2 regions of the Lactobacillus sp. IBH004 genome follow, and region 2 is predicted to be linked to the other one. Evidence: riboswitches for the same ligand, from Rfam matches in the RefSeq annotation. Region 2 holds a riboswitch; the other holds the start of a gene.

Region 1 (4,536 bases), 380 kb from region 2:
TTGACGAAAAACAAACGAGTTCTTCAATGCAAGTTAATGTTTCTGATCCGCAGCACTTGGAGTTGCTTTTAACTGCTAAAACTGAAAATTGGTCAGGTAATGAGATTAGCTTCATTTTTAAAAATGAACAGGAAAATCTGGTTACATTATCTTGGAATAAGGAAAATAATGAAGTAATTTTGATCAGAGCGGATAAATCGACAACCGACGCACAACGTTATGGCAAACTGAGACCAAACTCAAAATTAAAAATACAAGTTTTTATTGATACAAGTTCAATTGAGTTTTTCTTAAATGACGGGGAGCTGGTATTTTCAGAACGCTATTACACAACCAAAAAGCCGGCAATTTTTATCACTGCAGACGAGCCGGTTAATATTAGTGTTGCAGGTTATTCTTTAGCTGAATAAATTAAGGGATAGAAAAAAAGTGGACAAGCATGTCCACTTTTTTATTTTAACGTCAATAATGCTAGATTTACTAAAACCAAAATTGCAATTGACTGCAGCCAGTCACTTTTTTTAACAGGAACAGCTGCAATGACAGAGCGCTTGGCATTTTCGCGGTAACCATGGGATGCCATACCTTGAGCTAAATTTTCTGCAGAATTCAGAGCAACTAAGATAGCTTTAAAATAAAGAACCGGTGACCAAAAACTCAAATATACTCCCCGCATCATGCCAGCAGTACGAATTTGCTTAACGGCCTCTTTCATTCGGGGAACGATATTAAGAGCAGCTAAAACTCCATAAGCAAACTTGCTGGGCAAATGAAAATTTTGTTCAAAAGAGCGGGCAAATTCTGTAGCAGTAGTGTCTATTGAAACGCAGTAGATAGTCAAAGTATAAACGTAAATTCGACTAGATAAGCTTAGTGCGTTCTGTAAGTTGGGTTGTGGCGAGAACCAGTATAAAGTCGCAAAAACTGTAAAAGCGGCAATTAAAGGCATTAGTAGAGTTAAAAGCAAATTGCTTAATTTAATGTGTTTGCAAATTAAATAGACCAATGCAAAGAATATGATTAAGAGGTTTGTTAGTAAACTTGATTTCAGTGATATTTCTACAGAAATAATCAGAGCCAAGATAAATTTAAAACTAGGATTCATGATAGTACCTCACTTGTTCGTGTAAGCTAGATGCTGGTTTTTAAAAATGAGGTGATAGTCACACCAATCAGCTAAATTCTTTAACTCATGGCTGATAATTAAAAGCGTTTGCTTCCGTGCTTTCTGACTTTCTCTTAATAAAGACATCACTTTGACGGCAGAGTCAGCATCCAGGCCGCTAAGTGGTTCGTCAATTAACAATACATCCTGATCTGAAATCAACATTAACAAGATTTGCAGTTTCTTTTGTTGTCCACCGGATAATGAATATACGACATGATCAAGTAGTGAATCAAGTTCAAGAGTGGATAAAGCAGCAGCTATTTTGTCATCAGTAAAATAAGAATTGGTCCGCTTTTTTTTGCTGAGGTTAATTTCATCTGCAACAGAGACATTGATAAACTGGTCAGTTGCATTTTGAAATATTTGGCCTACATGAAGCAAATACTTACGAGTAGGTAATTTATTAATTTCACGGTTGTGGTAGGTGATGCTGCCTGAATAAGGGATCATTTTAGTCAGAGCATTAAAAAGCGATGTTTTGCCCACACCGTTGGCTCCTGTAATCAGAGTGGTTTTACCAGAAACAATATTTAACTGTTCCTGCTTTAGAAGTAAACGATTTTGTCTAATCTGAACGTTTTGCAGGGTAAAGCACGACTCCTCAGTCTGCTGCGGTAAGACAAAAGTATAGGAATTAGAATCCGTATTTTTTCGCAACAATTTTTCCTGTTCTGCTTGAGAAAGCTGCACCAGGCGTTTACCCTGAAATTGAAAAAGATTGTCGCAAATTCCTTCATAACCAGCTAGTACATGATCACTTAAAATGATTGTTTTTCCTTGATCGCGCAGATGTGCTAGTTTAGCGATTAAAAACTTGCGGGCAGCGGGATCACAGCTGGCGAAAGGCTCATCAAGTAAAAACAGGTCAACATTCATCGCTATGAGAACAGCCAATGCTACTCTTTGTTGTTCACCACCAGATAATGTGTTAATTTTTTGATCAAGTAAATAATCAATTTGGGTAAACTGAACGGCTTCATTTAACTGTTTTAGATACTGGGCCTTATTAAGGCAGAGGTTTTCCAGTGCAAAAATAATTTCTTCTCGAGGAGTTGCCATAGTAAATTGCTCACTGGCATTTTGAAACATCATAGCAGCCTTTAAGCCGCCCAGAGTAACAGTGCCGCTTAGTTGTCCTGCAAATTCAGGATATAACTTTGCTATTATTTTCAATAAGGTAGATTTACCACAGCCAGTTGGTCCAACTAACAATGAAAACTGCTTTGTAGGAATATTTAAGTTAATATTTGTTAAAATTTGGTTTTGTTTGTCATATGAAAATGTTAGGTTATTTAATTTAATCAATTTAGTTACCAAAAAAATCGTCAGGATAATAGCCTGACGATGTAAAATCTTTCGTTTTCCCTTCGCTGGCATTATCCATAGCAGGTTCTGCGGGTTTAATCTCAGCCTTTACAGGCACCCCGATGTTAAATTTTATTATACAGAAAAGAAAATTAGTTGTCTAGATGCACAAGGAGTTTCCGTTACTCATGTAGCAATGATAAAGGTAAAATAACAAAATTATATTAGTAAGATGAAAATTTGCTATATAATAAAACTATATAATCCCTAAACTGTATAAGAGGTGAAAGTAATGGCAGCAGTTAAATTGGAACAATATTTAGCCAGTATCATAGATGCGGCTAGGTCTGATACTAATGAAGTGAAAATAAAACCAGGTAACAGCAACTTTGATTTGTTTATAGCCTTTTTAGAAAATCGTAATACGGGAATTCATCGCTACCAAACAACAGGGCTAACTATTCTGTATGAGGCAAAAGGTTCAACTAAAGTGAGGATCAATAGTCAGAATTTTATACTCAATGATGGCAATATCATTTTTTTACAGAAAAAGAGCAATTATGAAATATTAAAACCTGGTAGTAAAGATATTTTAGTTAAACTCGAATTTGACCCCAATATAGATGTCCGGAACTTTTTCGACAATCTAACTGTAATGAACAATTATGAGAAAAAATTGCTTAAAAAAATCAATACTACTTTTGAGCAAAAAAGATTATTAGGGTTAAACGGAACGCTAATGTCAGAGTCTGCCCATCTACTTAAAAAGATAATTAATGAATATCTTAATTATGACTTGTTTACCCGTAACGCTATCATGGCAGAACTTACCTTGCTTTTCGTTTCTGCAGTTAGAAAGCAAAATTTAACTTCCACTCCAGCAACAAGTCATCAGTTTGCAAAAACGGATCTGGAAAAATATATTGATGCCCATTTTACTAACATTACGCTTAATGATGCAGCCAAGCATTTTGGTTTTAATCCTAATTATTTTTCAAGTTTGGTTAAACAAAAAACAGGCAAAAGTTTTGTGGAACATGTCGATGAAAGGCGCATGCTGGAAGCACGAAGTTTACTTGCTCGTCCAGATATTTCCGTCAAAGAGATAATTACCCGTGTCGGTTATAGCGGCAAATCCTTCTTTTATAAGAAGTTCAGTGAATATTACCATGAAACACCGGTGCAAATGCGTGCAGAACTATTCAGGCAGGCAAATATTAATTTGAAATAAAAAACAACCTTAAACAAGAAGGTTGTTTTTTTACATTTTTTCTAAACGTTTAATTCTGTCCGCTGTTGGTGGATGACTGTCAAACAAATGGGTAAAACTGCGTTTTTTACGCATAGGATCTTCAATATACATTCCCGCACTGCTGGGATCAGCTTTTTTCATTGGTGCAGAGCCGTCAATTTTTTCAAGCGCCGAAATTAGCCCTTGCGGATTGCGCGTTAACTCTACTGAAGAAGCATCGGCAAGGTATTCACGGTTACGTGACAATGCCATTTGCGCTAAACTGGCACAAATAGGCCCCAAAATTAAGACAAACGCTATTGCTATTACCTTAAAAATGACAACGATGGTGCCACCACTATCATGATCACTATCGCGATCATCATCAATCCACCAGATATAGCGGCTGGCGATCCCAGAAAGATAAGAAATGACACCGACTAGCACGGCAGCGATAGTAGAAACTAAAATATCGTAGTTTCTGATATGAGAAATCTCATGGCCCAAAACTCCTTCCAGTTCCTCCCGGTTCATCATATCGAGTAAACCTTGAGTAACTGCAACTGCTGAATGGTTCGGATTCCTTCCTGTCGCAAACGCATTAGGACTGGGATCATCGATAATAAATACTCGCGGCATGGGTACACGACCAACTAGTGCCATATCTTGCACAACGTGCCATAATTCAGGATTATCCTGCTCATGAACTTCTTGGGCATGATTGAGGCTCATAACCATGTTTGCTGGATTGGGCAAGACAATTAGCATGTAAATTATACTAAAAATCACGGCAATAACTAAACCTAAAATTGGTCTGTTGCTAAAAAGGTAG
Region 2 (4,536 bases):
CAACTATGATCACCCAGATGCTTTTGATGTTCCTTTGCTTAGAAAGCAGTTGCAAGACTTATTAAATTATCGGTCAGTCGAGATGCCGGTTTACGATTTTAAAGAACATACCCGAAGTCAAAAGACCATTCATACTGAGCCTGCCGATATCATTATTCTTGAAGGAATTTTAGTTTTAGCAAACCCAAAAATTCGTGATTTGATGGATATCAAAGTTTACGTTGACACAGATGACGATATTCGTTTTATTAGGCGTTTAGAACGTGATCTAAATGAGAGAGGCCGGTCCATTGACTCCGTAATTGAACAATATTTAAGCACAGTTAAGCCGATGTATCATCAATTTATTGAGCCTACCAAGCGCTATGCAGATATTATTGTTCCAGAAGGCGGTAAAAATGATGTGGCCATTGATATGCTTACAACTAAGGTACACTCAATTTTAAGTAAAAAAGAAAAATAAAAAATATGACCCCCGGAATTAAGACAATTTGAAGTGCAACTAAAAAGTTAGACATTTTAATATTACGCAAGACTCAATGCACGATTTCGATATTTGATCGGAGTCGTGTATTTTAGTTTGTTTGATCTTCTGATATGGTTGAACCAGTAAACGTAATCGCGCAGTACTGCCTGCATTTCTGCTAGTGAACTGATCTTAATGCGGTTGAGCTTCTCCCGTTTCATTAGGTTGAAGATGGTTTCGCCCGGTGCATTATCGTGGCAGTTACCCTTGCGCGACATGCTTTGCTTAATCTTCATTTGCCTTAATTTAGCTTGATAGCCGCTGTGGCGGTATTGAAAGCCCTGATCTGAATGCAAAATAGGCTGGGCTGTTTCAGGCAGTTTTTGCTTGAGCTCTGCCAGCATGTCATAAACCAGCCTCATGTTAGGCGAATAGCTGACTTGACAAGCCAGTATTTCCAGTGAGGCCTCATCAATGACCGGTGAAATATAAACCTTTTTGCCTGTGGTCATTGTATTCGGTAATATCCGTGTGTAAGACGTGGTAGGGTCTGGTTTCATTAAACCGCTGCTTTAAAATGTTTTCCTTGATTACGCCTGCAGGGCCCGCATAAGAACTGTAGCGTGCAGTGCGCCTGCTGTAGACTCTGGTCTTTAGTCCCAGCTGCCGCATCAGCTTGCGCACGGTATTGGGCGCATAGCTAAAGCCTTGATCTAAGAGTGCACCATGCATACGTCGATAACCGTAAGTCTCATCACTTTCTTGGTAGAAGATAGACTTGATTACGCCTTTAACAGCAGCGTATTTATCTAATCGGTTCAATCGGTGACTGCGGTTGTCGTAATAAGTTTTGCGGTTAAGGTGCAGCTTGGCAAGCAAAAGCTTTAACGGCACCTCAGGTCGCTCAGCCCGAATCTCCACGGCTATTCTGGTTTTTTGCCGGTTGGTGAGCGTGGATATCGGGCAGCCACTTTTTTTAGGATTAAGTTATCCAATTCTAAGTCGGCTTTTTGTGCCTCTAGCTCAGCGACCTGACGACGCAATTGTTCTACTTCGGTTAGCTTCTTAGTGGGTTTAAGCTTCTTCTGACGCTTCTTTTTAGTCATGGTTGGTGGTCTCCCCTTGGATTTTGGGAGCAGCCCAGAGTAGCCTGCAGCCTGATAAGCCGCCAGCCATTGTCTTACTACTGACCGCGAAAGATTAAAAACTGCGGCTACCCTGAGTACTCCCATGTGATGTTCATGATAGAAGCGTACCACATTTAGCTTGAATTCAGGCAAATAAGTTTGCCGGGTGTGAGTAACCTTTAAAGCGGCTAAGCCATGTTTGCGGGCACGTTCTGCCCAGGCCCTAATCTCGGTATGATCAATGCCGTATTCGCGTTCTAGTTTAGCTAAAGAGGTTTGGTGGGATAAGTATTTACTGCAAATTTCCATTTTCAAAGCAGTTGAATATTTAGTCATGAAAAAAGTGCTCCTAATAGTCAGATTAATGTCTAACTATTATGGAGCACTTCAATTTCGGGGGTCATATCATTACTTCAAGAGCAATACTCCTTTTTAAATATTTAAGCTATTTTTGGCTTTAATGCTTTATCAAATAAATTCGTAATCAACTTAACTAAAACGCCATCAAAAACCAAAGCAGAAATGATATTGGTAATAAGCATTACGATTTGCACTTGCATACTAAATTTGCTCCAGCCATATAAAATATATGAGGGAATAAAACAGCCAAATGAAGCAAAAAACGCACCAGTTAAGACGCTTTTCCAAGTGAAATTTTGATAACGTTCTTTTTTAGGGAAAAAGCCGATTTCATTAGTAGCGCCTTGAATAATTCCGGAAAGAATCGTAGTAGCGCCCCATTGACCACCTATGGCCATTTCAACCACAGAAGCTAATAATTCACCAATCGTACCGGATCCTGCAGTAGGAACAAAATACATCGCTAAAGGTCCAGCCATAAGCCATAAACCTGTAAAAACAGTATCAGTAACCGGTGCAAAACCTGTCGGCACCAGCAGCATTTTGATTAAATTAAAAGCCCAGTTAAAGCCATATGTATAAATGACTCCCATAATAATTCCAATTAATGCAATTAAAATAATCGACTTTACATTCCATTTTGAAGTTCTAGTAAACATAAAAAAATACTCCTAACTTTACATGTCAGTAGGAGTATCATTATTACCTAATTTTACACTTCCCTAACGCAGGTATTGTCCCGATCAGGTTCAGAGGGTATTTCTCAGCTTTTTGGCACCCCTAGTGACTGCTATTCAATTTTTACTATTATATCATACTTTAATTAAATTTGTTGCCTATTTTAGACGATTACTGTAGTTAATGCCATTAAAATTGACTAAAACTTGCCAACTTTTCTTTAGTTAAATCACGAATAATAGCAAGCGTCAAAGCAACAGAGGCTTTAAAATCTGAATAAGCACTAAAACAATAAGGAGAGTGTTCATAACGAACTGGAATACCAATCACAATGGTTGGTGCGCCATTTTCATAATAAATTGCTGCTCCATCTTGGCCACCGCCAGTGCGAACAGAACGAGTATACGGAATGTTATTCTTATCAGCTAAATCGCAGGCATACTGTTGAAATTTAGGATTAGGCAAAAACGAAGTATCCATGTCACGCAACATCGGTCCCCTTTTCAGTCCGGTTTGTGACAACCATTCTGGGGTAAAAGTATCATCTGCTGGACAAGACTCAAGCACGACTGCTACATCAGGCTTTACTGCACGCGCTGTCACATACGCTCCGCGCAGACCGACTTCTTCCTGGCTGGAAAGTGCTGCAACAACGTTAAATGCAGTTTGTTCATCTTTTAAATTGTCTAAAACGTCAGCCATAGCAGCAGCGCCAAAGCGGTCATCAAAATCTTTGCCGAAAAACAAACCAGACTTTTCATTGTATTCACATTTAACATCCACAAAAATAGGACAACCCGTATCGATTTGATAATCATTAATTGTTTCGGCACGTGAATTGGAACCAACATCAATTGACATATCGGCTACGTCCGGTACATTATTTTTTTCGGCTGCAGTCATAAAATGAGGTGGTTTAGTAGCCACAACACCGGGAACATATTCACCTGCACGATTTTTAATTTTTACACGCAGAGCAGGAATATTATATTTAACCCACCCGCCAAGGGGCACGAATTTAATCATGCCATTAGGACGGACAGCTTGGGTAATAAAGCCAACAGCATCTGAATGTGCATCCAGTTGAATCACTGGCCGACCTGGTTGGTTATCTTTTTTGCTGGCATACACATTGAGCATACCGTCAACCTTCACGTCAGCAAAATCTTGAACAGTATCGGTAAATAGTTTAACAAATTCTCCTTCAAAGCCAGAAGTAGAATTGGCATCAGAAAATGCCTTGAGCATTTTAATTTCTTGTTGTTTTTGCATTTTTTTACCTTTCACTAAAAATACTTATGCATTAATTTTACCAAAAACTGAGGTTACACGTTAAAAATTTAAGCAAATCGAGAATTATCTTACTGCTTTTAGCAATATAGCTACTTTTTGTACGTAATTGACTGCTAAAAAAGTGAAAATAGTTGAAAATGGTCTGTTTTTTTAGCAAAAAAATGATATAATCGAAATATTAGGAATTTAAATTGTTTTACAATGAAGGGTAGATAAATGCCAAAAAACGACAATATTAATAGTATTATTGATCATAAATTGTTTAGTGAAGAGGACATTCACCAAATGTGTGTTAAGTTAGGAAAGCAGCTTACCAATGATTATGCTGGTAAGAAACCGTTAATCGTTGGTGCTCTCAAAGGTGCTGTTTTCTTTTTAACTGATTTGGTTAGAGAAATGGACGTCAAAGCTGAAATTGATTTTCTCGATGTCTCAAGCTACGGTAATGAAATGGAGTCTTCCGGGAAAGTTAAGCTAGTTTCTGATTTAGCATCTGATGTGAAAGATCGTGATGTTTTAATCGTGGAAGATATTGTTGACACTGGTCTGACTTTAGATTTTATGAAAAAGTTGCTTGAAAAACGGGGAGCAAAAAGCGTTAAATGTTGCGTT

What was found. A riboswitch is a leader RNA that binds a small molecule or an ion and turns the genes downstream of it on or off. The one in region 2 is predicted to bind thiamine pyrophosphate.
Region 1: another riboswitch for thiamine pyrophosphate. It lies ahead of LDX54_RS00810 (ABC transporter ATP-binding protein); the one in region 2 lies ahead of LDX54_RS02870 (ECF transporter S component).

What each region holds. Positions count from the first base shown of each region.
Region 1 is NZ_CP110217.2:170,021-174,556, forward strand. It holds gene LDX54_RS00800 (sucrose-6-phosphate hydrolase) at 1-410, shown strand, start outside; gene LDX54_RS00805 (energy-coupling factor transporter transmembrane component T) at 452-1,105, opposite strand; gene LDX54_RS00810 (ABC transporter ATP-binding protein) at 1,115-2,473, opposite strand; TPP riboswitch at 2,514-2,605, opposite strand; gene LDX54_RS00815 (AraC family transcriptional regulator) at 2,766-3,704, shown strand; gene htpX (zinc metalloprotease HtpX) at 3,735-4,536, opposite strand, start outside.
Region 2 is NZ_CP110217.2:547,123-551,658, reverse strand. It holds gene udk (uridine kinase) at 1-463, shown strand, start outside; partial or broken gene LDX54_RS02875 (IS3 family transposase) at 526-1,929, opposite strand; gene LDX54_RS02870 (ECF transporter S component) at 2,034-2,612, opposite strand; TPP riboswitch at 2,656-2,745, opposite strand; gene LDX54_RS02865 (M42 family peptidase) at 2,821-3,903, opposite strand; gene hpt (hypoxanthine phosphoribosyltransferase) at 4,141-4,536, shown strand, end outside.